DNA from 2 places in the Gordonia terrae genome. Region 2 is predicted to be linked to the other one. Evidence: predicted binding sites of a transcription regulator. Region 2 holds the regulator's gene; the other holds the start of a gene.
The links. Region 2 encodes HspR, which represses chaperone genes until heat shock. Its sites were predicted from a motif close to ANNTGAGTNNNNNNNACTCANNT; they were not measured.
Positions count from the first base shown of each region.

Region 1: a site for HspR is predicted at 4,709-4,731, ahead of clpB (ATP-dependent chaperone ClpB). Genes of this name have one in related genera too.

Region 1 is NZ_CP016594.1:4,805,337-4,821,450, reverse strand. It holds gene BCM27_RS21325 (cytochrome P450) at 1-1,112, opposite strand, end outside; gene BCM27_RS21320 (glycoside hydrolase family 15 protein) at 1,271-3,157, shown strand; gene BCM27_RS21315 (glucose-6-phosphate dehydrogenase) at 3,170-4,606, opposite strand; gene clpB (ATP-dependent chaperone ClpB) at 4,801-7,353, shown strand; gene BCM27_RS21305 (HNH endonuclease signature motif containing protein) at 7,429-9,036, opposite strand; gene BCM27_RS21300 (vWA domain-containing protein) at 9,191-10,066, opposite strand; gene BCM27_RS21295 (AAA family ATPase) at 10,172-11,104, opposite strand; gene BCM27_RS21290 (mycofactocin-coupled SDR family oxidoreductase) at 11,119-11,973, opposite strand; gene BCM27_RS21285 (mycofactocin-coupled SDR family oxidoreductase) at 11,988-12,815, opposite strand; gene BCM27_RS21280 (acyl-CoA-like ligand-binding transcription factor) at 12,947-13,570, shown strand; gene selB (selenocysteine-specific translation elongation factor) at 13,606-15,399, opposite strand; gene selA (L-seryl-tRNA(Sec) selenium transferase) at 15,438-16,114, opposite strand, start outside.
Region 2 is NZ_CP016594.1:4,997,196-5,013,309, forward strand. It holds gene BCM27_RS22140 (acyl-CoA dehydrogenase family protein) at 1-1,180, shown strand, start outside; gene BCM27_RS22145 (LysR family transcriptional regulator) at 1,194-2,105, opposite strand; gene BCM27_RS22150 (GGDEF domain-containing protein) at 2,557-3,744, shown strand; gene BCM27_RS22155 (FAD-binding oxidoreductase) at 3,692-5,056, opposite strand; gene BCM27_RS22160 (nitroreductase/quinone reductase family protein) at 5,142-5,567, shown strand; gene BCM27_RS22165 (serine/threonine-protein kinase) at 5,630-6,592, shown strand; gene BCM27_RS22170 (amidohydrolase family protein) at 6,597-7,730, opposite strand; partial or broken gene BCM27_RS22175 (FAD-binding oxidoreductase) at 7,857-9,017, shown strand; gene BCM27_RS22180 (hypothetical protein) at 9,024-10,100, opposite strand; gene BCM27_RS22185 (hypothetical protein) at 10,199-11,302, opposite strand; gene BCM27_RS22190 (SRPBCC family protein) at 11,317-11,784, opposite strand; gene BCM27_RS22195 (heat shock protein transcriptional repressor HspR) at 11,862-12,260, opposite strand; gene dnaJ (molecular chaperone DnaJ) at 12,264-13,466, opposite strand; gene grpE (nucleotide exchange factor GrpE) at 13,679-14,326, opposite strand; gene dnaK (molecular chaperone DnaK) at 14,323-16,114, opposite strand, start outside.

The DNA.
Region 1 (16,114 bases), 190 kb from region 2:
GCGAGCGCCGCGCCCAGACAGAAGTGGACGCCGTACCCGAACGACAGGTGTTTGTTGGGGAAGCGGCCGACGTCGAAGGTGTGCGGATCGTCGAAGACCTCCTCGTCCCGGTTGCCCGAAGTGTAAGCGAGATAGACGGATTCACCCTTCGAGATCGGTGCACCGCGGACCGAGGTGTCCGCGGCGGCGGTGCGCATGAACTCCTTGACCGGCGTGGTCCACCGGATCATCTCCTCGACGGCGGTGCCGATGAGCTCGGGTTCGCGGCGGAGACGGTCGAGCTCGGCGGGATTCTCGATGAGCGCCCGGAGCCCGCCGGAGATGGCGTCCTTGGTGGTGTCGTGGCCCGCACTCGCCACGATCACGTAGTACGACGCGGTGTCGACGTCGGACAGGGGTTCCCCGTCGATGAGGCCGTTGGCGATGGCCGAGGCCAGGTCCTCGGTGGGGTGAGCGCGTCGGGACGCGGTCAGCTCGTTGAAGTAGGCGAAGAAGTCCAGAAGCGTCGCCATCCGCTCCTCGAGTGTTACCCCTCGCCGGTATTCGACGTCGTCCGCGCCGAACAGTTCCTGCGTGAGCTGATGCATTCGGGGGAAGTCCGCTTCGGGCAGGCCCAGCAGCGAGAGGATCACATACAGCGGGAAGCCGACCGCGACCTCCTCGACGAAGTCGCATTCCGGTCCGATGTCGCGCATCCGGTCGACGTAGCGCTTGGCGAGCTCGTCGACGCGGGTCTGCAGGTCGCGCAAGGCCTTCGGCCGGAACCAATCGGCGCCGATCGCGCGGACCTTGCGGTGGTGCGGATCGTCCATGTGGATCAGGGTGCGCAGGCCCGCACCGGATTCCAGCTGCGCCCGTGCGACATCGTCGGCGGCGGCGGTGGTCAGCACGGGACGCGGTTCACTCAGCCACAGGGTGTTGTCGCGCTCGATGTCCATGATGTCGGCGTGCTTGGTGATGGCGAAGAACGGTCGGTAGGGGCCGTGGTCGACGCGCGGTACCGGATTGTGTGCCCGCAGATATGCCATCGCCGCGTACAGGCGCGGCTCGTCGGTGTAGGCCTTGGCGTCGGCGAAGATGGTGGCGGCGTCGTCTGCCGTGCTCGTGCTCACGTCGCTTGTCGTCAACGGGTGCGTCCTTCGGTCGAGGGTGATTCTGGATCCGAGTGTCCGATATCGGGGTGTTCCAGTTGGCCGGATTGACGAAGCCGATCGGATCGGGCTCGGCTGTCGCGGCCCATCCGGGATAGGGCGCGCGCCGAATCGCCGCCATGAGCACCGCGACCGAATCCGGCGAGGACGCGAATCCGACTTCCCGATGCGACGGCGCCACGACGGCCGACGCCACCGGCGACTACCTACCGATCGCCGATCACGGTGTGATCGGTGACCTGCGGACCGCAGCCGTCGTGGGGGTGGATGGGCGCATCGACTGGTTCTGCTGTCCGCGATTCGACTCGCCGAGCGTGTTCGGCTCGTTGCTCGACGCCGGACGAGGCGGCGCCTGGACGGTGGAACCGGTGGACGGCGACGTCACCACGCGCCAGTTCTATCTGCCCGACTCCAACGTGCTCGTCACCCGCTACCTGAGCGAGGACGGCGTCGCCGAGGTGCAGGACTTGATGCCGATCGCGAGACCACACGACCCCGACCACCGGACGCGGATCATCCGTCGGATCTCCTGTGTCCGGGGCTCCGTCCGATTTCGCGTGACGATCGCACCGCGATTCGACTACGGCCGTGAGGCACACAAGCTGGTCGTCGAGGACGGGCGTCGGGTTCGCTTCGAGACCGACGGCCTGGTGCTGCATCTCGTCTCGACGGTCGATGTCGACACGATGGACGATCGGGACGCGCAGGCCGACTTCACCGTCGAAACCGGCGAGTGCGTCACGTTCGTCCTCGCGCCCGACCCCGTCGACGACGAGCTGCTCGACCACGACAGTTCGCCCGCCGTCGTCGCCGCGACGGTCGCCTTCTGGCAGGACTGGGTGTCGAGGTCGTCGTACACCGGTCGGTGGCGGGAGATGGTGCATCGGTCGGCGCTCACACTCAAACTGCTGACGCACGAACCGTCCGGGGCAGTGGTGTCGGCGGTGACCGCCGCGCTTCCCGAGGAGATCGGTGGCGAACGGAACTGGGACTACCGCTACGTGTGGATCCGCGATGCGGCGTTCACGCTGTATGCCTTGCTCCGGTTGGGTTTCACCGACGAGGCCGGCGCGTTCATGGACTGGCTGACCTGCCGGTTCGACGACGGTGCCGACGAGTCGGGAGATCTGGGGCCGCTGCGATTGATGTACACCCTCGACGGGGATCCACCACCGAAGGAGACCGAACTCGACCACTGGGAGGGCTACCGGCAAACCTCCCCGGTGTTGATCGGAAACGCCGCCGCCGACCAACTCCAGCTCGACATCTACGGCGAGCTCATCGACTCGGTGTACCTCTACAACAAATACGGACCGGGGATCTCGTACGGGGCCTGGACCCATCTGTGCACGGTGGCCGGGTGGCTCGTCGACAACTGGGACCGTCCGGACCAGAGCATCTGGGAGGTGCGCAGCAAGCCGCAGGACTACGTCTACTCGCGCGTGATGTCGTGGGTGGCCCTCGAGCGGATGATCCGGATGAGCCGGCAGCGCGGACTACCCGGCGACATCGCCGGCTGGATGAAGGCGCGCGACGACATCTTCGTGCAGATCATGGAGCGCGGCTGGAACGACGAGGTGGGGGCGTTCGTCCAGACCCTCGACTCCGACCGTCTGGATGCGGCGCTGCTGCTGATCCCCGCCGTGAAGTTGCTGTCACCCACCGACGAGCGCTTCGTCCGCACCCTCGAGCGGATCGAGGAAGAGCTCGTGAGCGACTCCCTGGTGTTCCGGTACGACACCGACGGCGGACACGACGGCCTCGACGGAGCCGAGGGGACGTTCTCGCTCTGCTCGTTCTGGTACGTCGAAGCGCTCACCCGGACCGGCCGGCTCGGCGACGCCCGGCTGGCGCTGGAGAAGATGTTCACCCACGCCAATCATCTCGGCCTGTACGCCGAGCAGGTCGGCCTCACCGGCGAACAACTCGGGAACATGCCGCAGGCGTTCACCCACCTCGCCCTCATCAGCGCGGCCATCAATCTCGATCGGCGCCTCGGCGAGTAGAGCCGGCGCGCCTCAGATCCAGCCGGACCCGCCGCACAGGTCGTCGGCGGCCGCGGGGCCGGTCGATCCGGCCGCATACGGTTGCGGAGCAGGCGGATTGTCCAGCACCGGCGCGGCCACCTCCCACACGTGGGCGAGGCCGTCGGGCCGGGTGAACAGCGATCGGTCACCGCGCAGCACGTCGACGATGAGTCGCGCGTACGGCGACAGGCCGTCGGCCACCTCGTCGAGCTGTTCGGTCATGTGCGCGACGGAGAGGTCCGTGCCCGACCCCGGTTCCTTGACCGTGACGGCCAGATCGATGGCACCGTCACCGGCCAGGTCGAAGGTCAGCACGGTGCCGTCCTCCGGGGTATCGGTCAGCGGACCGTCGCTGGGGGCGCGGAACACGAGGCTGAGTCGTTGCGAGCTGTGGTCGAGCATCTTGCCGGTCCGGAGCAGGAACGGGACGCCGTGCCAGCGGTCGGTGTCGACCCACAGGCGGACTGCCGCAAACGTCTCGGTGGTGGAATCGTCCGGAATCCCCTTGGTGTCGCGATACCCCTCGTACTGGCCGTAGACCACTTCGGCGGGGTCGAGCGGACGGAAGGCCGCGATGACCGACTCCCGCGCGTCGAGCAGGTCGTCGGCGCCGAGCGACGCCGGAGGTTCCATGGCGACCTCGGCCGCCACCTGGAACAGGTGCGTGACGATCATGTCCAGGAAGGCCCCGGTGGCGTCATAGAACGCGGCGCGGTCGGCGATGTCGAGGGTCTCCGGGACGTCGATCTGGACCTCGGCCACGTGCTCGCGGTTCCACACCCCGGCGAACAGTCCGTTGGCGAAGCGCAGGACGTGCAGGTTCTGGGTGCTCTCCTTCCCGAGGAAGTGGTCGATCCGGTAGATCTGCTTTTCGTCGAGGGATTCGTGCACCGCTTCGTCGAGTGCCCGGAATCCGTCGGGAGACGTCCCGAACGGCTTCTCGTAGACGACCCGCGAACCCTTCGCGAGACCATGCGCGGCAATGGCTTTCGTGTAGTCGACGAAAGTGGTCGGCGGGAGGGCGAGGTAGTGGACCAGCTGAGCGGTGTCCCCGACGGCGTTGCGGGCGGCGTCGATCACCTCCAGCAGACGGCCGGGGTCGTCCGCGGTGAACCCGCCGCCGGCGAACCGGATGGTCTCGGCGAACGACTTCCACTCGTCCGACGAGCCCGACCCGTCCGCACCGAACTCCTCGATCGCATCCTTGACGTGCTGTCGGAACTCGTCGTCGGTGCGGTCGCCCCGCCCGTTGCCGATGAGCTGCCATCCGCGGGGGAGCAGATCGCGGCGGTGGAGTTCGTACAGCGACGGCAGGACCATCCGCTTCGCGAGGTCGCCGGTCGACCCGAAGAGTACGAAGATCACTGCTGAGTCCGCGTCAGAATCGGACGGTGTCGCGTTCTCCGGTGCGGAGCTGTCTGCGGTCATGCATCAATAGTGCCCATCGACGCTGCCGGAGGTCGGATACGCGCGGAGAGCGAACCTGCTCGCCGACGCGGGAAGGAGTGATGCAGATCGCACGCCCAATTAACATGAGCGGAATGGACTCAACTCTGTTGGCGTTGTAGACCACGTATGGCTCATACTTGAGCCTGTTGGACTAAAGAGAAAGGTGCACGCGAGTGGACAGCTTCACCCCCACCACCAAGACGCAGCAAGCATTGAGCGCTGCTGTGCAGGCGGCGGCCAGCGCTGGAAACCCCGACGTGCGACCGGCCCACATCCTCGTGGCACTGCTCGATCAGTCCGACGGCATCGCGTCGCCACTGCTGAAGGCAGTGGGCGTGGACCCGTCGAGCGTTCGTGCGCAGGCCCAGGGATTGGTCGATCGCATGCCGACGGTGTCCGGCGCCAGCTCGACGCCTCAACTATCCCGTGAATCGATCGCGGCCATCACCGCAGCCCAGCAGCTGGCCGGTGAACTCGACGACGAGTACGTCTCGACCGAGCACGTCGTCGTCGGTCTGGCGACCGGCGACTCCGATGTCGCGAAATTGCTGCACAACCTCGGTGCGACGCCGCAGGCCCTGCGCGAGGCGTTCGTCGCCGTGCGCGGCAGCGCGCGGGTCACCTCCGAGGATCCCGAATCCACCTACCAGGCTCTCGAGAAGTACTCGACCGACCTCACCGCGGCCGCCCGCGAGGGCAAGCTCGACCCGGTCATCGGCCGCGACACCGAGATTCGTCGCGTCGTGCAGGTGCTCAGCCGTCGGACCAAGAACAACCCGGTCCTCATCGGTGAGCCCGGCGTCGGCAAGACCGCGATCGTCGAAGGCCTCGCCCAGCGCATCGTCGCCGGCGACGTGCCGGAGTCGTTGCGCAACAAGACCGTCATTTCCCTCGACATGGGATCGATGGTCGCCGGCGCGAAGTACCGAGGCGAGTTCGAGGAGCGCCTGAAGGCCGTGCTCGACGAGATCAAGGGGTCGGCCGGACAGGTCATCACCTTCATCGACGAGCTGCACACGATCGTGGGTGCCGGTGCGACAGGCGATTCCGCGATGGACGCCGGCAACATGATCAAGCCGATGCTCGCCCGTGGTGAGCTGCGGCTGGTCGGTGCCACGACCCTCGAGGAGTACCGCAAGTACATCGAGAAGGACGCCGCACTCGAGCGTCGCTTCCAGCAGGTGTACGTCGGTGAGCCGTCGGTCGAAGATGCAATCGGCATCCTCCGCGGCCTCAAGGACCGGTACGAGGTGCACCACGGTGTGCGCATCACCGACTCCGCACTGGTCGCTGCCGCAACGCTGTCCGACCGGTACATCACCTCGCGCTTCCTGCCCGACAAGGCCATCGACCTCGTCGACGAGGCCGCGTCGCGGTTGCGGATGGAGATCGACTCGCGTCCCGTCGAGATCGACGAGGTCGAGCGGATCGTCCGCCGACTCGAGGTCGAAGAGGTCGCCTTGGAGAAGGAGACCGACGCGGCGTCGAAGGATCGACTCGAGAAGCTGCGCGCCGAGCTGGCCGACCAGAAGGAGAAGCTCAACGAGCTCTCCGCCCGGTGGCAGTCGGAGAAGACCGCCATCGACGCGGTCCGCGACCTCAAGGAGGAGCTGGAACGCCTTCGCGGCGAAGCTGATCGGGCTGAGCGCGACGGTGATCTCGGGCGCGCTGCCGAGCTGCGGTACGGCAAGATCCCCGGCCTGGAGAAGGAACTCGAGGCCGCGATCGAGAAGACCGGCACCGATCCGTCACAGGACGTGATGCTGCAGGAGGAGGTCGGACCCGACGATGTGGCCCAGGTCGTGTCGGCGTGGACCGGAATCCCGGCCGGACGCATGCTCGAGGGTGAGACCGCCAAGCTGCTGCGCATGGAAGAGGAACTGGGACACCGGGTCATCGGCCAGAAGGACGCGGTGCAGGCGGTGTCCGACGCGGTGCGTCGTGCCCGCGCGGGCGTCGCCGACCCGAACCGGCCGCTCGGTTCCTTCATGTTCCTCGGCCCCACCGGTGTCGGCAAGACCGAGCTCGCCAAGGCGCTCGCCGAGTTCCTGTTCGACGACGAGCGGGCGATGGTCCGCATCGACATGAGTGAGTACGGCGAGAAGCACAGCGTCGCACGGCTCGTCGGTGCCCCGCCCGGTTACGTCGGGTACGAGGCCGGCGGCCAGCTGACCGAGGCGGTGCGGCGTCGTCCGTACACGGTGGTCCTGTTCGACGAGATCGAGAAGGCCCACCCGGACGTCTTCGACGTACTGCTGCAGGTGCTGGACGAAGGCCGACTGACCGACGGCCAGGGCCGGACGGTGGACTTCCGCAACACCATCCTGATCCTCACCTCGAACCTCGGTGCGGGTGGCGACAAGGACCAGGTGATGATGGCGGTGCGGTCGGCGTTCAAGCCGGAGTTCATCAACCGTCTCGACGATGTGGTGATCTTCGATGCCCTGAGCCCGGAGGAACTGGTGTCGATCGTCGACATCCAGCTCGGCCAGCTCAAGAAGCGCCTCGCGCAGCGTCGCCTCGACCTCGAGGTGTCGCTCAAGGCCAAGGAATGGCTGGGCGCACGTGGATTCGACCCGCTGTACGGTGCGCGCCCGCTGCGCCGGTTGGTGCAGCAGGCCATCGGTGACCAGCTCGCCAAGCAACTGCTCGCCGGAGACATCCGCGACGGTGACGTGGTGCCGGTCAACGTCAGTGCCGACGGAGACTCGTTGGTGCTCGGCTGATCTCAGCCCAGCGGAGTTCATCGCAAGACAGGGGACCCATCCTTCGGGATGGGTCCCTTTGTCGTTGTGCATGGTTCAAAGGGTGGCGAGTAGCTCCATGAGGTGTGCTTCGACGAGCGAGGGCCGGGGTGAGGGTGGTCCGGGTCGGGGTGGTCGGACGTCGATGACGTGGCTGATTGTCAGCCATGATTGGCGTGCTTGATCGTCGGGCCGGGTTGGCGGTCCGTGGATCTCGGTGCGCACGGTGTTCAGATGTTCTGCGAATCGCCGGGGTATGTCGGGTCGGCGGTTGATGTGTTCGGGGTTGGGTGGCGCGCCGGGCTCGGCATTCAACCGCCAGACGCAGCGGCCTTCGTCGGGTCCGGACCGTTCGATCCGGGTGGTGTATTGGCCGGGTTGGTCGCCGACCATGCGGTTGTGTCGCGGGCAGGCGGGTGCGAGGTCGTCGATGTCGGTGAGACCACCCTTGGCCCAATCCTTGTGGGCGTGATGGAGTTCGACGTGGGTGGCGGGTTGATCGCACCCGGGAGCCGAGCACACTTCGCCGTCGGGGCGCGCGAAGGAGACGAGGCGTTGTTCGCGGGTTGCCAAGCGTTTCCCGCGCCCGAAGTACAGTGGCACGGCGGTGTGATCTTTGAAGATCGCGAGCCACGGCTGAACCTCGTCGGCCATCGCGATCAGGTCGGGGATGGGCAGCAGGGTGCCGGTGGCGGTGGTGGCGAGCCCGGCTTCACGAATCAGATCATTGAGGTCGGCTTTGATGATCAGATGGGCGGGCAGGCCGCGGTGCGACTTTCCGAGAATCCCGTCTGAAAAGCCAGCGGTGAGTGCGGCGTCGAGCGCATCGTGATTCGTCTGGGCGAGGGTGCGGCCGTCACGATCGGCTGCGAGCGCGAGGGCGTCGGGGTCGGCGGTGCCGGCCGGTCCGCTGGGTGAGGCGGGGTCGTCGGGATTGTTGAGTCCGGGTTTGCCCCAGACCGCGAACATCATCGTCAGCCGGGCATTCAGTTCAGGACTGAGGGTGCCGGAGATGGTGGCGGTGCCGTCGGCGCGTTGCCGCCCGATCCACACGCCGCGGCGTCGTTTCTGGTCGGTGTCGTCGGCCAGTGTGCCGTCCGGGTCGAGATGGGCCAACAAGCGCGCGCCCAATTGGGTGATGTCGGCCGGGGTGTGATCGATGGCGATCTCGGCCATCTGCCGTTCCGCAGCGACTTTCACGTCGTGGTCGACAGCGTTCGGGATCCGGTCGAGGACGTCGAGGGCGGCTTGGACGTGTGCGGTGCCGACGGCGCCTCGCGCGAATGCCTCAGCCAGGCAGGGGTGTTCGGGCTCCAAGATGTCACCGCCGAGGCTGGTGCGGGTGGCGGTGGCGTCCATCTGCTTGCGGCGACGCGTCGGGTTCGACACTCGCAGCCGGTGGGTCATGAACTGCATGAGCGTTCGGCAACCGGCCTTGCGGGGGAGGTCACGGGCTTCGACTTGATCGATCTGCCGGTCGCCGGCGACGGTAAGTCGTGCGATGGCGCATTCGGTGTCGGCTGCGATGTCGGCGAGTTCGGCATCGGTGCACGGCGATAGGTCGACGGTCTGCAGTTTGTCGAGAATCGCGTGCAGTTCGGCCACCAACTCGACCGCACCAGGGGACGGCACGCCGGTGCCATCGTGTCGTTGGGTATCTGTCATGACGGTCACCTCCCCCGGGAGCCGTTGATGCGAATGTGCTTTCGAGTGTACACGACCTGGGCCGTCTGACAACACCGAAAGTGTTGGTGTGCAATGGATCTGAGTGATCAAATTCTGTCGGTGCCGTGTGGTAAGGCTGGTTGCCCGCCACCGCCTAGGCGAAGATCGCCTGGAGGGCGGGCACCACGTCGTGGTGGTCCCGGATCGGCCGGCACCGCCCCCGGCCGATGAGCGCCAGGTCTTGTGCGAGTTCGGCGTCATGTTCACCGGAGATGTCGAACAGCACATCGAGGCGGGGCAACCGGCCGGCCGCGTCCCGGGGGTCGGGTCCGGCGTTGTGGACGCAGTCGCTCAACAGGATCACGCGAGCGTCGGCCGAAGGTGCGTCGGCCAACTGTTCGAGGGCGGTCTGCAGCGGGAAGGCCACGTTGGTCAGGCCCTGTGCGGGCAGTGCGAGGAGTTCGTCGACGAGTTGTTCGGTGGTGACCGGTCGGCCGAGAGGGACGATGAGCGCGGCGTCGGACCAGAAGGCGATGACGGCGAGGTCGTCGCGACCGAGTTCACCGGCGAGTGCGCCGGCTGTCGCGGCCGCGGTGCGGACCTGCTCGCCGCGGGCGGAGCCGGACACGTCGACCGCCAGCACGATGGAGCGTCGGCGCCGGACGCGCTCGCGCACGCGGATGTCGTCGTCCTCAGGAATCGGGTTGCCGATGAGTGCCTCGAGGGTCGCGTCGAGATCGAGCTCATCGGAGCCACCCCGCCAACGCTGGCTCGTGAGTACACCGTTGGCGCTGCGGCGTGCGTTCCGTGTCTCCACGGGACGTGCGAGTCGGAGTCGTCTGGCGAGTCCGATCGCCCGCTCTCGCGCGACCGGGTCGGTCTGTGCTGCAGGGGAATCGTCGTCACGGGTACCTGCGTCATCGGTGACCGCGACGACCGCACCCGAGGTCCCGCGGGGCACGTCCCGGGCACGTCCACGTCGACCGATCGGGGCGACGGCGCCGCCGCGGCCCGCGGGCTCGAACAACACCGGGCTTTCCGACAGCTGTTTGGGTCTGCGCCGCAGTGGCTTCCGTTGACGGGGTTGAGTGCTGACCTCATCGCGCCGGAGCGGTGAATCGGCGTCGACCGCTCTTCAACCCGGTTCGGCCGCCGCCGGCGCCAGTAGGAAGTGGTTCTGCCAGATCTCGCCGAGCACCTGTTCGGCGGTGGTGAACGCGACGTCGTCGAGATGGATCCGCCCGGACAGGGCAACCTGCATGGCGTCGAGGAAGGTGGCGGTGTACGCCGACGGCAGGTCGCGTGGCGGTTCGACCGCGTCGTCGACCGGGACGGTTGTGCCGCGCATCTCGCACAGCTGGTGCGCGAGGAGTGCGGTGTCGATCGCTCCGCGTACGCTGCTGCCCTGACGGACGGCGTCGTGTCGACGGGTGTCGCGGGTGACGGCGACGGCATCCGCGACCACTCTCGCCGACGACAATTCTGTCCTGCGCGAAACGATCTCGCGCTCCGCCGCGTCGTCCTGATAGTCGACGACCAGCCGGCACATGCGATCGTAGACCGAGGTCGACAGGCGCGTGGTGCCGACATTGTCGAAGGGATTCATCGACGCCACGATGCGAAAACTTGGCTGGGCGGCGATGGTGCCGACGCGCGGGACGGTGATGGTCCGCTCGGCCATCGCGGTGAGCAGAGTGTCGATGGTGTCCTCCGGCGCGCGGTTGAACTCCTCGACATAGAGGAACCCGCCGGCGCGCATGGCCTCGATGAGCGGGCCGTCGACGAAGTTGTCGGGGGAGTAGTCCTCGCGCAAGACCCGCGCCGGGTTGTGGTGCCCCACCAGGCGTCCGGGAGTCAGGTCGGCATTGCCCTCCACCAGGACGAGTGGGATGCCCCAGTCGGCGGTGATCGAGCGCAGCAGTGTGCTCTTGGATGTTCCCGGTGGGCCTTCCAGGATCAGGTCCCGGCCTGCGGCCACCGCGGCCAGGACGAGGTCGAGTTCGCGATCGCGGCCGACGACCTCGGCGGCGATCCGTGCCCGGATCGCCGCGAGGCCATGTGTCTCCATCGGCCGAAGTGAGGTCACCTGACCGGTTCCTGGTTGACCCCGGTGAGGAGAAGGTGACCGGCATCCACCGGGATGGTCACGCCCGTGACAGAAGCTGCCAGGTCCGAGTTGAGGTACAGGGCGGTGTTCGCGATCACCTCGGGTGGCATGAACGAGTGCCCCTTGAGTGCGTGGAAGTGATATCCGCCCTCGATCAGGTCGTCGGGGGTGCCGCCCTCGTGGCCGGCGAACATGTCCCACGCGCCCTGCTGATCGGTCATCGGGGTACGGATCGCGCCCGGATTGATGGAGTTGCAGCGGATTCCGTGCGGCGCGAGCTCCAGCGCGATGTTCTTCATCAGCCCGATCACGCCATGTTTCGTGGCCACGTAGTGCGCGTAGTTCATGCCGGGTTCGAGTCCGTTCACCGACGAGGTGATGACGATCGACCCGCTCTGTCGCTCGATCATTTGCGGTGCAACGGCTTTGGCGGACTTCCACACCCCGGTGAGGTTGACATCCATCATGTCCGACCACATCTGTTCGGACATCTCCCAGAACGGGGCGCGGGTCCAGATGCCGGCGTTGGCGATCAGGACGTCGATCTTGCCGAACTCGGCGATCCCCGCGGCCACCGCGTCGTCGAGTTGCGTCTGATCGCGGACGTCGGCGTCGAAGGTCAGAGCCCGCCGGTCGAGCGCTTCGACCTGGCGCACGGTTTCGGTCATGTCATCGGCTGTGGCCAGCGGATATTCGACGGAGTCGAGCTGCCGGGTGATGTCGAGCAGGATGACGTCCGCGCCCTCGCGGGCGGAGGTGAGCGCGTGCGCGCAACCCTGGCCGCGGGCTCCGCCGGTGATCAGTACGGTCTTGCCGTCGAGGAGTCCCATGTCAGTATCCCTTCCTAGAGTCGTCCGCCGGCGTCGACGACGTGGGTGGTCCCGGTGACATAGCGACCGTCGTCGGAGACGAGGTAGAGGACCGCGTTCGAGATGTCGACCGGTTCAACCATCGACACCGGCAGCCTGTTCAATTCTCGGGCGGCTTCCTCGAAATCGGCTCGGGTGGGTTGCTCGATGTCGGGACGGAAGAGTTTGTAGGTGGCGTCGTTGAGGATCATCTCGGTCGCCACCGTGGTCGGGTGCACCGTGTTCACGCGGATACTCTGCGGCGCCAACTCTTTCGCGAGGACCTGCATCATGCCGATCAGTCCTGCCTTGGCCGCGGAGTAGTGCGCGATGTTCTCGTTGGCCCACATCGCGGCGAGTGAACTGGTCAGGACGATCGAGCCGCCGCGCCCACCGGCGACGATGTGTGGTGCCGCCGCGCGAACGGTCTTCCACACTCCGGTCAGGTTGATGTCGATCATGGTCTGCCACATGGTCTCGTCCATCTCGAGAGTGGGCGCCATGGTGCTGATACCGGCGTTGGCGAGGACGATGTCGATGCGGCCGAGCTGTGCCACCCCGTCGTCGGCGGCCTGCTTCAGCGCGGACAGGTCACGCACGTCGGCCTCGGTGGCGATGATCCGGCGGTCGAGTGCCTCCACCTCGCGCACGGTCTCCTCGAGGTCGCCCGGGCGGGCGGTGTCGTAGGGGACGGTCTCGACCTGCTGGGAGACATCGACCGCGATGATGTCCGCGCCCTCCTGGGCCAGGCGTATCGCGTGACTGCGTCCCTGACCGCGTGCGGCTCCGGTGATGAAGGCGACCTTGCCCTCGAGTTTGCCCATGGTGATCCCTTCGACACGACGTGCGACGAGTGATGCACGTCTCACCGGTGACGATATGTCACAGCGTGCCATAACGGTGCCGAAACCGACTTTTCCGGTGTCAGGCGTCCGCGGCAGGCGGGGGTGACACGATGGCGGGCATGGAAACCGCACGGTCTGAGGAGGTGCGCGTCGACCGGGGCGGCCGTCCCGCCACGACCAGCGCGCATGAGCTCGCCGCACGAGCACAGGAATTGTTCCTCGAGCGCGGCTTCGAGAAGACGAGTGTGGGCGACATCGCCGATGCGGCGGGAGTCAGCCGCCGGACCTTCTTTCGCTACTTTCCGACGAAGGCCGACGTGGTGTGGGTCGAGTCGGCGGCCGAACTCGATCACTTCCGCCGGCTCGTCGCAGCGGCGTCCACCGACACGCCACCCCACCTGACGGTGACCGAAGCGTTCATCACGGCGATCGATCACGGACGAGCCGAAGAGCGGTGGGCGCGTCATCGGGCGCAACTCATTCTCACCGTGCCCGCAGTGCAGGCGCAGGCGAATATCGTCTATCGGCGGTGGCGGACGGTCATCGCCGACCACGTCCGGACGCGTGCCGCCGGTCGTGGCGATGACGCGTACCCGACCGCGGTGGCGTACGCGGTCATCGCCGGATCATCTGCTGCACACGAGATGTGGCTCCGACGAGACGATCTCGAGCTCGGGCACTGTCTTCGGCGCATGTTCGACCTCATGGTGCCGGGGCCGCCGTCCGGCAGCTGACTCGGACGAGTCCGTCGAGCCGCCTCGCGTCGAGTTCACCGCACGACCTCGCGGTGCCCGGCGTCGATGCGTCGGGTCCACCTGCGGGAGTCGAGATACTCGAGCAGCGGGATCACCACGCGCCGAGTTGTTCCCAGCGCCTGACGGGCGGCACTGGTGGTGAACGGTTGATCGAGCGAGGCGAGGATGCGCATCGCCATGGCTGGGGCGGCCGGCAACAGCACGACCCCGTCGCGTAACCGGAGCACTCGTCCCGTGTGCTCGGCTGCGGCCAGTTCCCTGGCGCCCAGTCCGAGTGTGCTGAGGTCGTCGGCCTCGGGAGCACGAAACGGTTGGTCGGTGAGACGTCGCTCCAAGGCGCGGACCGCGTCCTCTGCGTCGCCGAGGGAGGGGATGTGGCCGGGCACCGACAGGTGGCCATCGGAAGACGCGAGACCCGCCTCGGCGACGACGGCGTCCAGCAACGCCGAGTCCGGCAGACCCAACAGTGCGGGCGCTCCCGCCGCGGACATGCCCGCGGACAACGGGTCCCGCTCGTGCAGCTCGAGAACGGAGGTGTGTAGTCGTCCGGCCCAGGCCGCGAGTGACTCCTCGGCAACCCACCATCCGTCGATCACGCGGACGGACCGGGGTACGGAGTCCGCGTCGCCGACGAGACCGAGTCGCGCGAGATCGGCGACGCGCACCGCGCCCCGTCGCATGACCTCCTCGGCAGCTCCCGCGCCGTCGGTCGTGGCCGCCAGGATTGCCGCTCGACGTGCGGCGTCACCCCGGCGAGTCAGTGGCGGCGGATCGGGGTGCAGGACGACGCCGCCGCCGACGATCCGCTGCCCGGGATCACGCAGTACCACCCGGTCTCCGTTCGACAGCGGGAGAGCGTGGGCGAGCGTGAGTCGGCCATGATCGGGGTCGAGCGGTCGCACGCGCACCGGTACCGCGGCCGTGCCGATGTGGGCGATCAGGTGCTCGGGGGCCTCGTCGAACGGCGTGCCGCTCGCGCGTCGTAGGTCGATGAGGGCGGACGCGTGCCAGGCGCCCGGAGTCACGAGCGCGTCACCGCGCGCGACGTCGTCGACACCCGCACCGCGGAGGTTGACCGCGACCCGGCTGACCGGACCAGCGGTCGCGAGAGTCGTTCCCTCGCTTTGCAATCCGCGAACATCGACCCGGCGGCCGCCGTGGGGAGTATGTAGTTCCAGGGTGTCGCCGACCGAGATCGTTCCCGACGCCAAGGTGCCCGTGACGACCGTACCGGCCCCGGTGCGGGTGAACACCCGGTCGACCCAGAACCGCACACGACCGGAGGACGGTTGCGAAGGTGACTGCGCGAGAACATCATCGAGGGTCGTGCGCAACTCGTCGATGCCGGAGTGGTCGATTGCGGACACCACCACCGCGGGGACATGGGCAAGACCGGTGTCGCCCAGCCGGTGTCGCGCTTCGTCGATCACCTCGCGGATGCGATCAGCCGATGCCCGGTCGGCGCGGGTGATGACGAGCAACCCGGATTGGATGCCGAGTGCGGCGATGGCGTCGCGATGGTCGTCGGACTGGGCACGCCACCCCTCGTCGGCGGCCACGACGAACAGGACGACCGGCGCAGGTCCCAGGCCGGCCAACATGTTCGGGATGAACCGCTCGTGACCGGGGACGTCGACGAAAGCCACATCGGCGCCGGAAGGCAGTGTCGTCCAGGCGAAGCCGAGGTCGATGGTCAGGCCGCGGCGTCGTTCCTCCTCCCACCGGTCCGGTTCGATGCCGGTCAGAGCCCGCACCAGTGTGGACTTGCCGTGGTCCACGTGTCCGGCGGTGGCGACCACGTATTTCATGAGCAGTACTTCATGCGCTGAACTTCATGATTCGGGGATCACAGTTCGTCCAGGGCCTGCACGATCGCGGCGAGGAGTCGCGGGTCGTCGGCCTCGGGGACGCACCGCACGTCGACGAGGCATGCGTCGTCGTGGACGCGGGGCAGCACAGCGGGATCGCCGAGGCGAAGGCGCCCGGCCGCGGCGACCGGGAGCCGCACCGCCCACCCTGGTAGCGGCACACCGGGTGCGCCACCGCCACCTACCCGCCCGTCGTGTGCGACGACCGGGAAACCGAGTGCAGTAGCCAGGGATTCAGTGCGTACGCGAAGGTTCTCGGAGTCGGCATGGAGGTACTTCCAGACCGGCGGCCGCGGCCCGCCGACGGTGGCCTCCATGGCGGCGAGTGCGAGCTTGTCCGCGCGAACCGCCCGCGCCAGAGGGTGTTTCGCCAACCGTTGCACGAGGGTTGGATCACCGAGGAGGAGTCCGGCCTGCGGACCGCCCAGGAGCTTGTCGCCGCTCGCGATCACCAGATCGGCACCGGATTCCAGTGTCGTCGTCGCGTCCGGCTCGTCGGGCAGCAGCGGGTCTGGTCGCAGGAGTCCGCTGCCGATGTCGGCGACGACGGGCACGTCGTGCGCCCGGCCGAGGTCGCGCAGCTCCGCCAGCGAAGTGTCGCTGGTGAAGCCCTCCACGCGGAAATTGCTGGGGTGGACCTTGAGGATGGCACCGA
Region 2 (16,114 bases):
ACTGTCGCGCAACTACTCCCCCGACCTCTCCGCAGGCAAGGACTCGGCGATCTTCGGGATGTCGATGACCGAGAAGCAGGGCGGCTCCGACGTACGCGCCAACACAACGGTCGCGGTTCCCGCCGGCGTCGGCGGCCCGGGCGCGGAGTACCTGCTGACGGGGCACAAGTGGTTCTGCTCGGCCCCGATGTCGGATGCCTTCCTCGTCCTCGCACAGGCCCAGGGCGCCGGGGGCGAGGGGCTCTCGTGTTTCCTGCTCCCGCGCATCCTGCCCGACGGCACCCGCAACGTCTTCCGCATCCAGCGGCTGAAGGACAAGCTGGGCAACAAGTCCAACGCATCGAGTGAGATCGAACTCGACGGGACCGTGGCGATCATGGTGGGTGAACCCGGCCGCGGCGTGCGCACCATCATCGAGATGGTCGCGCAGACCCGCCTCGACTGCGTTCTCGGTTCAGCTGCGGGCATGCGTCAGGCCGTGGCGGAGGCGGTCTGGCACGCCCGGCACCGCAGCGCCTTCGGCGCGACCCTGGCCGACCAGCCCGCGATGACCGCCGTATTGGCCGACCTCGCACTGGAATCCGAAGCCGCGACCACCACCGCCATCCGACTCGCACGCGCGCACGACGAGGACGCCGGCCCGCAGGAGCGGGCCTTCCGCCGGCTCGCGACGGCGGTCTCGAAGTACTGGATCTGCAAACGCGGCCCCCACCACGCCTATGAGGCCCTGGAATGCCTGGGCGGAAACGGCTACACCGAGGACTTCCCGCTCGCCATGCGCTACCGGGAGCAACCGGTGATGGCGGTGTGGGAGGGCTCGGGCAATGTCATCGCACTCGACGTCCTACGGGCCATGACCCGCGAACCCGAGTCGATCGCCGCGTTCGACGCCGAGGTCTCACTCGCCCGCGGAACCAGTCGCACCCTGGACATCCACCTCGACCACCTGCGCGACCGGCTCGGCGAGCTGTCCCGGCTCGACGCCGCCGATGCCCAGCGGCGGGCGCGGTCGACCGTCGAGGCCATGGCCCTCGCCCTCCAGGCGTCGCTGCTCGTCCGGCACAGTCCCACCGCGGTGGCCGATGCGTTCATCGCCGCGCGACTCGGCCCCGACCGCAGCCTCGAGTACGGCGCACTCCCGGCCGGCGCCGATCTGCGCGCGATCCTCGAGCGGCACTGAACAGCGAATCACGTCAGAGCGAGTTCTCGGCAGCGGCGAGGATCTGGCGTCGCAGGGTCGAGGACGTGTTGGGCAACCACATGGCGCGGACGGGCGCGAACGGCGGGTCGGTGAACTCGACGATCCGGATGCGATTGACGTAGATCCAGCCGGGTTCGTTGGTGACGAAGGCACACGCATCGGGATGCGCGATGACGGCGGTGTGCGGGGGCGTGCCCAGCAAGGTCGACAGGATGATCCGCGGTTCGAAGCCGGCGCGCCGGCACATGCCGACCAGGATGTCGGTGTACTCGTACTCGTGCTCGGGGCCCCACACGACGATCTCGTAGCCGGCGAGGTCGGCCATGTCGACCCGGTCGTGCGCCGCGAGCGGATGGTCGGCGCGCACTGCCAGGCGCAACTCGTGCTGTGTCGCGATGGTCGTGGCCATGTCCGGTGGCGCCGCCACACCACGACCGAGGGCCATGTCGATGGCGCCGGACAGCAACTCGTCGCGGATGAGTTCCGCGAAGACCGGCCGCACGGTGATCGGCACCGACGGATCGGCGAGGACCACCGGTTCGATGATGCGGAACACCTCGGAGGAGGCCAGGTCGGGGGCGTGGCCGATGACGAACGGGGCCGGCGACCCGGCGTCGACGCGCCGTACCTGGGTCGCGAGTTGCTCGCCACCGGCCAGCAACGGCACCGCCCCGCGGTAGAGCGCTTCGCCCGCGGGGGTCGGCGTGAGGCTTCGGCGTGACCGCGAGAAGAGCTCGACACCGAGGTGGCGCTCCAATTCGCGGATGGCCGAGGAGAGCGCCTGCTGGCTGATGAACAGGTCATCCGCGGCGACCCGAAGGCTCGGTGCCTCCATCACGACGACGAACATTCGTAGCCGCCGTAGGTCGATATCGCGTAGTCCGGGGTCCCCAGGACCATTCATCAACCATCTCCTGTCAGTTATCCCGATTGATGTGATTGTAGGTTGACCATCGAGACCATATGCTGAATTCTGCGAGGCCGGGTTCGCGCCGGCCAGATCGCATTCGGACTACCTGCTGGGGTCCCTCCCGCGGAGGGGACGGGAGGACCCCAGCAGGAAGCGGCTGATCGGGCCCGATTGGCACGACCGTCTCAGCACGCATCAGATCGACGGCGATTCTGCCGATTCTTACATCTTTCGCTCCGTCGGGTCATATCGCCGAATTCGGGACGAAACGATCTTTAATCGTCCTCTAAACTACGTAATGTGCGTTCGACGATTTTCGCCGCCGCATGCGGGTGCGTGTCGCGCATCACGAGCGAGAAAAGAGGGCGTCGCCATCGGGTACCTGGAACGCGAGGGCAACGAGGCGCGGCCGACCGCACGTTTCCGGGCGCTTCGCCACGGGCCGATGTCCGACGAGACCTCCGGCCACCGCGACCTCTACGACGACGCCGATCATGTCCTCGAACAAGTGCGTATGCGCGAGTGGCATGTCCGCTTCACGATCGCCGTGCTGGTCGCGGTGTGCGGGGTACTCGGAACGATTGCACTCCTCACACCGAGCGGCACGCAGGGTTCCGTTCCTCGCTCGATCGCGCTCGGGATCGTCGTCGCCTCGACCATCCCGATGGCCTTCGTCGTCAGCCGGGTTCACCTCGGCGTGATCTGGTGGACCAAACAATCCTCGGTCCGGGGATTCAACACCGCATTCGTCCTGTGGGCCGACGCCGTCCTGACCGTCGCTCTCGTCGCCATCACCGATATCGTGCTGGCCCAGTTCTGCGCTGTCATCTTCGCGGTGATCGGTTCTTACGTCGCCCATTTCGTACGCAGTGTGGTCGCATACGCGCACATGATCTACTCGAGCATCACCGTGTGCGCTCTGGGAATTGTCTCCTGGTCCGACGGAACCCCGTTCATGAATGTGCTGTTCACCTCGCTCGCACTATTGGTCGCGACCAATGGCACGACGGCTCTCCATCGCAGTTACACATCCGATTTCCAGCGATCGCTGAAACATCAGCTCATCATGGCCAACACCGATTCACTCACCGGGTTGTTGAACCGTCGTGGCTTCATCTACGCGGCCACCACGATGCTCCGCCGCAACCCCGCCGTTCCGTTCGCGCTGATCGCCGCGGATGTCGATCGTTTCAAGGGCATCAACGACGAACACGGGCATGCGACCGGTGACGACGTCCTGCAGCGGGTCGCGGAGATCCTGCAGGGCGCGAAGGCCGAACACGCAGTCGTCGCGCGGCTCGGCGGCGACGAGTTCGCGATCGCGACACTCGCGGACGAGGGCTCGGTGCGCGCTCTCGCCGAACGCATCCGCACCCAACGCATCACGACTCGCGGCGGTGCAACGGCCTCCATCAGCCTCGGCATCGCCGTCGGTGTCACCCCCGGCGGCCACATGTCCTCCGACGACGCCGACGCGTTCATCAGGGGCGAGTTCGACGTCGCCGACGAGGCGCTCTTCGACGCCAAGGCCGCAGGGCGCGGCACCTACGTGGTGGCGGGCCGGTCGACCTCCGGACCGCCTACAGGAGCACGCCCGGATTCAGCAGACCGTCGGGGTCGAGAGCCCGCTTGATCCGTGCCGTCAGTTCCATGACGTCGGCCCCGACCTGATCGGGCAGCCAGCCCTTCTTCAGACGTCCCACCCCGTGCTCACCGGTGATGGTGCCGCCCAGACGGATCGCGAGATCCATGATCTGACCGAAAGCGACCTGCGCGCGTTCCGCCTCGTCGGGGTCGGCGGGGTCGAAGACGATCAACGGATGGGTGTTGCCGTCGCCGGCGTGGGCGATCACCGAGATCATGACCCGATTGCCGGCCGCGATCTCGGCGACCCCGTCGATGAGCTCGGGCAGGGACGGCAGCGGAACACCGACGTCCTCGAGCAACAACGATCCCAGCTTCTCCACGGCCGGGATCGCCGCGCGGCGGGCCGCGGTGAACGCCTCCCCCTCGGTGGGGTCGTCCGTCGCGAAGACCTCCCCCGCCCCGTTGCTCTCGAACGCCTTCTGGATGAACTCGACCTCGGCCGCACCGGCGGCCCCCGGAGCGTCGGACTGGGCGACGAGGAGCGCACCGGCCTCCCGGTCGAGGCCCATCCGCATCAGGTCCTCGACAGCGTTGATGGCCACCGAATCCATGAACTCGAGCATCGCCGGCCGGATCTCGGCGGTCACCGCCAGAACGGCCCGGCTGGCCTCGTGCACCGAGGAGAAGACTCCGACAACGGTGCTCGCCGGCCCCTGCGGCGGCAGAAGTCGCAGCGTCACCTCGGTGATGATCCCGAGGAGTCCCTCGCTCCCGACGAACAATTTGGTGAGCGGCAGCCCCGCGGAGTCCTTGAGCTGCTTGCCCCCGACCCGGACCGCGCGGCCGTCGGCGAGCACCACCTCCAGACCCAGGACGTAGTCCGTGGTGACGCCGTACTTGACGCAGCACAGTCCGCCGGCGTTGGTGGCAACGTTCCCGCCGATCGAGCAGATCTCGAACGACGACGGGTCCGGCGGATACCAGAGCCCGTGAGCCGAGGCCGCCGCCTTGACCTCCGCGTTGAACAGGCCGGGCTGCACGACGGCGGTCCGCGTCGCCGGATCGACCTCGATGTCGCGCATCTTCTCGGTGGAGAGCATGATCGCGCCGTCCACCGCCGTCGATCCCCCGGACAGGCTCGTACCGGCGCCCCGCGTGATGATCGGGACGCCGTTCGCCGCGCACCAGCGCACGGTGTTCTGCACCTGCTCGGTGGTCGTCGGCCGCACCAGCGCGAGCGGAGTGCCCGCCGTCGGGTCGGCGGCGCGGTCCTGCCGGTAGCCGGCGAGGATGTCGGCGTCGGTGACCACCATGCCGTCGGGGAGGGAAGCGGCCAGCGAACTCGGGTCGGCACTCATCCGTTCAGAGTATTCGCCACGCCGACGACCACGGTTTCAGTTTGATACATGGCCGGACGCGGCCCCTGCCGGGACAATGAGCGTCGTGAACGATTTCAATGCGACCGTCATCAACGAGTTCCGATCCAACAACGGACATGTCGAGACCGCCGGCTTCGGCAAGAATCTCGTGCTGCTGCACACGCTGGGCGCCAAGTCCGCCGAGCCGCGGATCAATCCCCTCTTCGCGCTTCCCGACGGCGGCAGCTGGCTGATCATCGGGTCCTTCGCAGGGTCACCGAAAGCCCCCGCCTGGGTGCACAATCTCCGTGCCCACCCCGATTCGGTCGCTGTGGAGGCACCGTCGGAGGACGGCGTCGAGCGCCTCGACACCGCGGTGAGCGAAGTCGAGGGCGACGACTGGGAACCGGCGTGGCAGAAGTTCATCGAGGCGTCCGAGCAGTTCCTGAAGTACACCGAGACCGCACAGGGTCGCCGATTCCCGATCTTCCGCCTGACCCCGACTCGCTGACACCGGCTCGCTGACACCGGACTTCCCGTCGCACGAGGATCGGCACAACTACCCTGTCAGGGGTGTTCGAGGTTGGTGAGAACGTCGCCGGCTTCACCATCGACGACTTGCTCGGTGGCGGGGCGAGCGCGGATGTGTTCCGGGTTCGGGATCTGCAGGATCGGTGCGATGGGCCGATTGCCCTGAAGGTCCTGCACCCGAACGCGTCCGATCACGCGCGAGTCCGTGAGCGCTTCGAACGCGAGTTCGGGATCGCATCACTGCTGGACCACCCGCACATCGTGCGTATGCTCGCGCACGGCGAGATCGCCTCACCGCGTGGGTCGCTCGGCCCACGACACCTGCCGTCGATGTGGCTGACCATGCAGTACATCGGCGGACCCGCCGCGACCGCACTCGTCCCGGAGCGTGGCGACGAACCGGACATGGGCACCATCCTGCGCGTGGCGACGCAGATCGCCGGGGCACTCGACTACGCGCACGCCCAGGACATCCTGCACCGCGACGTCAAGCCCGCCAACATCCTGCTCTCCCGCACCCCCGACCCGCGATCGGGAGACGGCGCACCCCGCAGTGCCGATCCCCCCGATGCCTACCTCTCGGACTTCGGGATCGCCCAATTCCTCGACGACACGCGGCCGCTCGCCCGCAACGGACGCGTCCAGGGTTCGATCGGCTACGCCTCACCGGAACTCCTCCAGGCCCAGAAGCTCACGCCGGCAACCGATTTCTACGCGTTCGCCTGCACCCTCGTCGAACTCATCACCGGCACACCGCCGTATCCGCGCAACACCGCCTTCGCGATCACGCATGCGCACCTGAACGACGACCCGCCGAAACTCACCCGGCGCCGCCCCTGGTTGCCGTCGGCGACGAACTCGATCTTCGCCAAGGCGCTGGCGAAGAATCCCGAGGACCGGTACCCCTCGTGCACGGCGCTGGTGGAGATCCTGACCCGGCTCATGCGCGACGTGCCCGTACCGGAGCCGGCGCGGCGCTCGACGTGGTGGACTCGGACCCGCTGAGCGCTCAGCGCGTCGGACCGTCGATGGAATACACGCGGAACGCTGTGTCGCGGAAAACTTTTCGCAGGGCCTCCGAGCCCCACTGGGAGACGCAATCGGCGAGCGCGCCCACGAGGACGTCGACCGCGGCGTTGGGCCGATCGATCGGGTAGTTGGACCCGAACATGATGCGGTCGGACCCGAAGTGGGTGATGACATGCTCGACGAAGGGACCGATCATCTCGGCGAGGGTGGCCTGGCCGCCGATGTTGCCCCAGCGTTCGTGACCGTAACCGAGGATCGGCATCGCCAGGCCGGACAGCTTGACCACCACGTTGCGATAGGTCGCAAGCGTCGTCATCCGCTCCCGCCACAACCGCCAGATGTCCGCGCGCGCAGCCGCTGTCGCACCGGTGCGCACCCCCACAGGACCGAAGACCCCGGCCGGTATGCCGAAGTGGTCGAGGATGATCGTCGTGTCCGGATACTCCCGGGCCAGCAGGATGACGTCGTAGAGCTGGTGTGAGTAGACCGACGCCTCGAAGACGAGATCGCGGCTCGCGAGTTCGGCGAACCCCTCCAGGAACGCCGTCGAGGACAGTAGGTTGTCGGTGTCCCCGCCGTCGCGCACGCGCGGATCGGGATGCCGCGATGCGACGATGCGGATGCCGCGGAACCGCGGGGACGCCGCGAACTGCTCGTCGAGCATGTCCGCGAACGTCCGGGTGCGCGGATCGCCGTGCGAGATGACGGCGCCGAGACGCGGCGTGCCGGCCTGACCGAACGGCAGACTCTCCAGATACCGCGTCTCCTCCACCGCGGTGCTGTCCACCGGGGGTTCGGTGGCGTCGGCGGCCTCGCGGCGCCAATGCGACTCGACGTGGACCACGGTGTCGATCGGCACCCCCACCACGGTCGGGACCAGCGCCGCGTCGGTGGCGTACTGCCGCGGCTCGTAGGCCCGGGCGACGGTGCGCGGGGTCAGGATGTACTCGCGGTCGGCGCGCGAGACCACCAGGGGGAACACCCGGTCACCCAGGGTGGGGAGGAATCCGTACAACCTCGACGCCCGCGTGGCCGCCCACGGGGTACGCCGCGGGTTCCAGTGCTGCACATGGGCATCAACGATGCCCGTGAGGACCCCTTCGAGGGACGTCATCCCCGTACCTTGCCACACCTCATCACTGCCCGACATGGGATGCCGGATCCTGAATTGTGCCGTGTCGAAGGACTAGTGTGGGTCTCTTGAACCGGGTGGGGACACGAGCCGCGACGGAGGTGTGATCTTTTCGATATGGCGACACATTCGCGCCATGCGCTGCATCAGCTGCGGACGGCTGTCAATCGGCACCCCGACCGGTTCGTCACCAACGTCTACACCCGGATGTTCGCGATCGACCCGGACCTGCGTGACCTGTTCGGTGTGTCGATGGCCGCCCAGCGGGTCGCCTTCCATCGCGTCATCGACCATGTCCTCGAAGCGATCCCGGCCGAGTCCGGCCATGCCGAACTCGTGGAGTTCCTCGCGCAACTCGGACGCGACCATCGCAAGTTCGGGGTGCAACCCGAGCATTACCACGTGATGTACGCGGCGCTGATGGGCGAGTTCGGCAGCCTCATGACCGGATACTGGGACGCCGAGACCGAGCAGACCATCTCGCAGGCGATGATGCTGGTGACCGGGGTGATGCGCGGCGCGGCCGAGAGTGCGACCCATCCCGCGCGCTGGACCGCCGAAGTCGTCGAGAAGTACCGGATCACCCGCGACCTGGCGGTCGTCCGGCTCCTCGCGCATTCGCCGCTGACCTTCAACGCGGGGCAATACCTCGAGGTGCACACCCCGCAGTGGCCGAAGCAGTGGCGCAATCTCTCGCCCGCCATCCCGCCCAACCCGGCGGGAGAGCTGGAGTTCCACGTCCGCGCGGTGCCCCGGGGAACGGTCAGCACCGCGATCGTGAGCGAGACCAGCATCGGCGACGTGTGGACGCTGGCCCAGGGCCACGGCACCTTGCATGTCGACCGCGACAGCAAAGTCCTGATGGTCGCCGGCGGCACCGGACTCGCGCCGCTGCGGGCACTGTTGATCGAGATGTCCTCGCGCGTGGATTCGCCGGAGACGCACATCTTCTACGGGATGCGCCACCCGGGCGAGCTGTACGACCTGACGGTGCTGCGACGCATCGCGTCGACCAATCCGTGGCTGCGCGTCACCGCCGTGTCCCAGGAGCGGACCGATCCGTGGTGGATCAACGCGGTGGCCACGCCCGCCGAACTCGGCGTCGACCACGAGATCGGCACACTGGCCGACGTGGTGGTCCGGGCAGGCAACTGGGAGAACCACCAGGTGCTGATCGCAGGGTCGCCACAGATGATCGAGAACACCCGGCGCACCCTCATCATCGCCGGTGTGCGGGCCAGCCGCATCCAGCACGACCCCGTGTTCTAGGACCGCTCAGGGGACCTCGAGGCTAGGCTCACCGGCGGCCGGGGACGTGACCGTCTCGGTTTCGGTCACGGTGTACGTCTCCGGAGCCGACTCGGTGACCGTCTCCGTCCGCGTGACGGGGCGGGGGGTGCGCGTGACGGTCGTCGTACGAACGCTGGTCTCGGTCTCGGTTTCGGTGACCGTCGCCTGCTCGGTCGAGGTGACCGCCGCGGGGGTCTCGGTCACCGTGACGGGGGCCGGTTCGGCGATGGTCGACTCGGCGGTGAGGATCAGCGTGATCCCGACGGCACCGAGGAAGACGGCGGCCCCGATCGCGGCACCGACGAACCACCATCGGCGACCGGTCGACGTCCGGGCGGCGACGGCAGTGGTTGCCGGCGCGACCACCGCGGCGTCGGCAGCGCCGAGTGCGGAGGCGAGCGACGGATTGTCCGCCACCGTCACCGGCCGCTGTGACGCGTACTCGAACGCCGGCGCGATCCCGGGGAGCTGAGCACCGGGGCCGACCACGATCACCGAGGTGATGTCGCGACCGCGAGGCAGCCTGGTGACCGCCGTCGCGAGCTGCGACGCCGCCTCCGGGTCGGTCATTGAGGCGACCTGGCCCGGCGTGAAATCTGCGGTGCCGAGGACGGCGCCGGACGCGGAGTCGACGGTGGCGAGGGTGGTGCCGGCCGCGGGCGCGGCGTTGCGATCAAGATCGACGACGGCCACCACCCCGCCGCGGGTCGAGTGGGTACACGCGATCTCGGCGAGAGCGGCGGCGTATCCGGTGACGACGACCTTGCCCGACCAAGACGGCCCGGTGCCCGCGCCCGGCGCGAAGACGCGAGCCAGATGATCGCGAACGTCGGCGCGGGACGCCGAGATGCCGATCCGGTCGACCTCGACGGGCACGGAGTCGACGAGTTCGACGATCGCGGCTTCGGCACCGGCGGCCGACGCATCGGGGAGGTCGACCAGGTTGCTCGCCAGGATGTGCCCGTCGGCATCGCGGACCACCGAGCTGATCTGATCGTCGACGACGGAGATGCCCAGGACCACGAACCCCGGCATCGGACCGTTCCCCGGTACCTCGGACATGGTTCACCTCCCGTCGCCGACCTGCTGTGGCGTTCTGACCCGCAAGCCTAGCGGCTGGGGGCCGGACGCCGTGCACCCGGCTGTGCGAGGTGTACCGCTCAGATCGGCTCGGCGGGATGCTGGGTGTAGGCCGCGTCGCGGACCGCCTCGTCGGTCTCCAGGCCCGCACCCAGCGCGCCGCCGACGGTCGCGAGTGAACAGGTCAGCCAGGCCACCTCCAGGTAGTCGGTGAAGCCGGCCGGGTGACCGAGCGTCGCACCGAAGACCTGCGGCACCACCAGGCAGAGTGCCCCGACCGCGGACAGCACGAACAACGCCGCGTAGAAGGCGGCGACGCCCAGCACCACCGTGATGACCGTGACGATGTTGAACAGCGCCACCTGTTCTCGCGTCTGACGCGAACTGCCGCGTTCCCAGAGGTCGGCACCGATGATGAGTGTCGCGGTGATCGCGACGATCGAGCCGAGTGCGACCCCGGTCAGCCGGATCGCACCGAAAGTGTCTGCGAGCAACCAGATGTCGGCGGTCACCAGCGCGAAGACCCCGGCCGCGATGGCCCCGGTGAGCGCTCGGCTGAGACCGAGCGCGAGACGCCACGGACGATTGGCCCGCACCATGCCGGTGAGCAGACGCAGGTTCCCGGTCAGCACACGTGCGGTGAAGGCGGTGCCCGCCTCGTCGACGTCGGTCCCGAGCTGCCGGACGCGATGGCGGAGCGCCGACCGCGCCGGCGACTTCTGGTGTTCGCGGAGGTCGTCGGCGTCGGCACCGAGGAGTTGCCCGACGAGTCCGATGATGGTCCCGCGTGCCCGTTGCCGTACTCCGGTCGCGCCGAGTGCCGGCACCGAGAGGACCGCGACGCCGTGCACCGCGTTGGCATGCGCCACGACCGGACGTTTGCCGACGTGCAGCGGCAGGTCGGTCAGACAGAGCACCAGATCCCATTCGTGTTCGAGCAGAAGGTCTCTGGTGGCGTCGACGATCTCGGCGTCACCGGCCGGTGGTTGGACGACGCCGGCCTCGAGGAGCTCGAGCTGCCAGCGGGCGCCGGGGAAGGTCGTCTGGATGTGGTCGGTCAGGTCGGCCTCGACCAGCTTGCGGGCGAGACCGATGGCCTGGCCCGGCGCGGCGACGACACCGAGGACGACGACGGGTTCATCCGGGGAATCCGGCCCGGGCGGCGGACCGGCGGAAGAGTCCATGGATGGTTCCGGATTCAGGCGAACCGGCCCGCGAGAGCGCGGAGGGTGCTCTCGATCCCCTTGCCGTTCTTCTTGTCGTAGCCGATGAGTTCGATGATCTTCGGCAGCCGGAGCGTCGAGTAGTCGAAGGTCTCGGTCACGGCGGTGGTGGTCGGCGAGGTCGACTCGAGCTCCCACCGCCAGCGGTGACCCATCGGATGCTGCCACTCGACGACCCGGCCGGGTTCGAAGTCGGTGACGGTGGAGGTGATCTTGTACGGCACGCCGTACTGCTTCATCCCGACGCTGAAACGCGCCCCGCGGGTCAGCGTCTCCGGCCCGCTCACGGGGGTGTCGCGCACCGTGCCCGAGCCGTCGAGCTCCGGATGCCTGTGCGGGTTCGACACGAGCGCGAACACATCGGCGGCCGGGGCGTTCACGACGACCCGACGCGAGACCTTGTGCGGCCCGGCGTCGACGGTGGTGACGGGTTCAGAAGCCATGCGGTCAACGTTACGCACCTCTGCGGGCCCGCGCCGAAACCACGGCCGGGCACCAGGACGCCGGGCCCGGTGGGCCGTCAGTCGGTGGTGCGCTTGCGCCGCGGCTGCCACACGACGAGAGCGTTGGTGCGCGGTACGGGCACGAGTTCGCCACCACGCCGGGCCCGCGACGCCTGCACCTCGTCGGTGAGTTCGCGGACGCGGTGCTGGAGCGCCTCGACCTGATTGCTGAGGTCGATGATGCGCTTGATACCGGCGAGGTTGACGCCTTCCTCCTGCGAGAGACGCTGGATCTCTCGCAGGAGTTCGACATCGCGGGACGAGTAGCGGCGTCCGCCGCCACTCGTCCGCTGGGGGGTGACCAGACCCAGTCGGTCATAGGTGCGCAGGGTCTGCGCGTGCATACCGGCGAGTTCGGCGGCCACCGAGATCAGAAAGGTCGCGCCGTCGGCGTCGAAGTTCTTCTGGCCGGCCATCGCTCATCGCCCCCAGTCCGCCCGCGGATCGAAACCACTCGCCCGCTCGGCCTGGTCGTAGGCGCGCATCGCCTCGACCGCGGCCTCGTCCAGCTTGTTCGGGACCGCGACCTTCACGGTGACGAGCAGATCGCCTGCCCCGCCGGAGCGCTTGGGCACTCCGCGACCGCGCACGCGCAGCGTGCGTCCGTCGGTGGTGTTCGGCGGGATCTTCACCCCGACCGATCCCTCCAGGGTCGGCACCGAGACGGTCGCTCCGAGAACGAGTTCGGAGATCCGTACCGGCAGTTGCACCCGAAGGTCGTTGCCGCTGCGGGTGAACTGCTTGTGCGGGGTCACGTGCACGACGACGTAGAGGTCGCCCGATGGGGCGCCACGCCGGCCGGCCTCGCCCTGTCCGGCGAGCCGGATGCGTTGTCCGTCCTCGACGCCGGCGGGGATCCGCACGTTGATGGTGCGCGCGCGGACCTTCACCCCGCTGCCGTCGCAGTCGGTGCATGGATCGTCGATCCGCGAACCGGTGCCCTGGCAGTCCTGGCACGGCTCACTGAAACCGAATGCGCCCTGATTGCGGCTCACGAATCCGGAGCCGTTGCAGTTCGCGCACACCCGCGGACTCGTCCCGGGCTTGGCGCCCGAACCGTGGCAGGTGGTGCAGGGCGACGGGCTGGTCACCCTGAGTGGGACGGTCGTGCCGAGCGCGGCATCGGAGAACGAGAGCGTCGTCTCGGTCTCGAGATCCTTGCCGCGACGCGGGCGGCTCGCCGTCGAAGTACGTTGCGTTCCGCCGCCGCGGTTGAACAGTCCGTCGAAGATGTCGCCGAAACCGCCTCCGCCGCCACCGGTCTGCGCCCCGCCGAACAGGTCGCCGAGGTCGAAGTCGTTTCCGCCGCCGGTGGTGTAGGTGTTTCCGCCGCCGGGGAAACCGCCCGGGAAGCCGTTGCCGCCGCCGCGGAATCGTCCGCCGGCGAACATGGCGCGCGTCTCGTCGTATTCCTTGCGCTTCTCGGCGTCGCCGAGCACGCTGTGGGCTTCGGACACCCGCTTGAAGCGCTCTTCGGCCGCGGTGTCACCCGGGTTGGCATCCGGGTGCAGCTCGCGCGCGAGCTTGCGATAGGCCTTCTTGATCTCTTCAGCCGAAGCGTCAGAAGCAACGCCCAGGTCCTTGTAGAAGTCGTGTTCTAACCACTCACGTTGTGGTGCCACCAGACGTCACCTCCTTTGAGTTCTGTTGTCTGGGTTGGTTTTTTCAGTTGGGGACACCCGCTCCCCGAGGTGCGAGCCGACCATCTGCTCCCTGAGGTGCGAGCGAAGCGAGCCACGAAGGGTTCGTCGCCCTTCGTGGCTCGTCGCTTGCGCTCCTCGCACCTCAGGGATCAGTGGTGAGTTCGCCCACTCAGGATCGAGCGACGGTCGCTCTATTGTGCACCGGGTGCGTCGCCCGCAGGGGCGGGATCGGTGACCGTCACCATCGCGGTGCGGATCACCTTCTCGCCCAGGCGGTAGCCGCATCGGTACACCGATCCGATCACCGGATGCGCCCCGGTGCCGTCGTGCTGCACGGCTTCGTGGAGTTCGGGGTCGAACTCGTCACCGGCCGCACCGAAGGCCACGAGACCTTCGGCGGCCAGCACCCCGGTCAGCTTGTCGGCGACCGAACGCAGCGGACCGCTGTCGAGGTCGCCGTGCTCGCGGGCACGGTCGAGGTCGTCGATGATCGGGAGCAGCTTGTCGATCAGGATCTGCTTGCCGTAGGCGACCGAACCCTGCTTCTCCTCGGCGGCACGCCGCCGGAAGTTGGCGAATTGGGCTCGCTCGCGCTGCAGGTCGGCGGTCAGTTCGGCGACCCGGGCATCCGGTTCGCCGGCTGCCCCGTCCGCCTGCTGCTCGTCACTGGCCTGCTCGTCGGTCTGGGACTCCTCTGCGACCGGTCCGGCATCGGCCGGGCCGGGGCCGGCGGCCGGCTCGTCGCGCACCTCACCCGTTTCCGGGTCGATGCGACGACGGTCGGTCACCGTCACCGGCTCCTCGCCGGACCCATTCGCCGAATGGGCTCCTGCGGTCACTTGTTCTCCTTCGAGTCCGCGTCGTCGACGACCTCGGCGTCGACGACGTCCGGGTCACTGTCGGCCGCGGCGGCCTCACCGTTGGGGGACTCGGCAGCGGCGTTGGCGTAGATCGCCTGGCCGAGGGCCTGCGACTCCTCCGACAGCTTCTCGATCGCGGACTTGATCGCTGCGGTGTCGTTGCCCTTGAGCGCTTCCTGCGCTCCGGCGACGGCCGCTTCGACCTTCTCCTTCAGCTCCGCCGGGACCTTGTCCTCGTTCTCCTTGAGGAACTTCTCGGTCTGGTGGACCAGCGACTCCGCCTGGTTGCGGGTCTCGGCCTCCTCGCGGCGCTTGCGGTCCTCGTCGGCGTGAGCTTCCGCGTCCTTGATCATGCGGTCGATCTCGTCCTTGCTCAGGCCGGAACCGTCCTGGATGCGGATCGAGTTCTCCTTGCCGGTGCCCTTGTCCTTGGCGGTGACGTGCACGATGCCGTTGGCGTCGATGTCGAAGGTCACCTCGATCTGCGGGACACCCTGCGGTGCGGGGGCGATGCCGCCGAGCTCGAAGCTGCCGAGCAGCTTGTTGTGCGAGGCGATCTCGCGCTCACCCTGATAGACCTGGATCTGCACCGACGGCTGGTTGTCCTCGGCGGTCGTGTAGGTCTCCGACCGCTTGGTCGGGATGGTGGTGTTGCGCTCGATCAGCTTGTGCATCACGCCGCCCTTGGTCTCGATACCGAGGGACAGCGGGGTGACGTCGAGCAGCAGCACGTCCTTGACCTCACCGCGGAGCACACCGGCCTGCAGTGCGGCACCGACGGCGACGACCTCGTCCGGGTTGACGCCCTTGTTGGGCTCGCGGCCACCGGTCAGTTCCTTCACCAGATCGGTGACGGCCGGCATACGGGTCGAACCACCGACGAGCACGACGTGGTCGATGTCGCCGACGGAGATGCCCGCATCCTTGATGACGGCCTGGAACGGTGCGCGGGTGCGCTCCAGCAGATCAGAGGTGATCTTCTGGAACTCGCTGCGCGAGAGCTGCTCGTCGAGGAACAGCGGGTTCTTGTCGGCGTCGACGGTGATGTAGGGCAGGTTGATCGAGGTGCTCTGCGAGCTCGAGAGTTCGATCTTCGCCTTCTCGGCAGCCTCACGCAGACGCTGCAGGGCCATCTTGTCCTTGGTCAGGTCGATGCCCGAAGTGCTCTTGAACTTCTCGACGAGCCAGTCGACGACGCGCTGATCCCAGTCGTCACCACCGAGGTGGTTGTCACCGGAGGTCGCACGAACCTCGACCACGCCGTCGCCGATCTCGAGCAGCGAGACGTCGAAGGTACCGCCACCGAGGTCGAAGACCAGGATGGTCTGTTCCTTCTCGCCCTTGTCGAGGCCGTAGGCCAGGGCGGCCGCGGTCGGCTCGTTGACGATGCGGAGCACGTTGAGGCCGGCGATCTGACCGGCTTCCTTGGTGGCCTGACGCTGTGCGTCGTTGAAGTAGGCCGGGACGGTGATGACCGCGTCGGTCACGTCCTCACCCAGGTACGACTCGGCGTCGCGCTTGAGCTTCATGAGCGTGCGCGCGCTGATCTCCTGCGGGGTGTACTTCTTGTCGTCGATCTCGACGGTCCAGTCGCCTTCGCCCATGTGGCGCTTGACGGAGCGGATGGTGCGGTCGACGTTGGTGACCGCCTGGTTCTTTGCGGGCTGGCCGACCAGCACCTCGCCGTTACGCGCGAACGCGACCACCGACGGGGTGGTCCGTGCGCCTTCGGCGTTGGCGATGACGGCGGCTTCGCCGCCTTCGAGC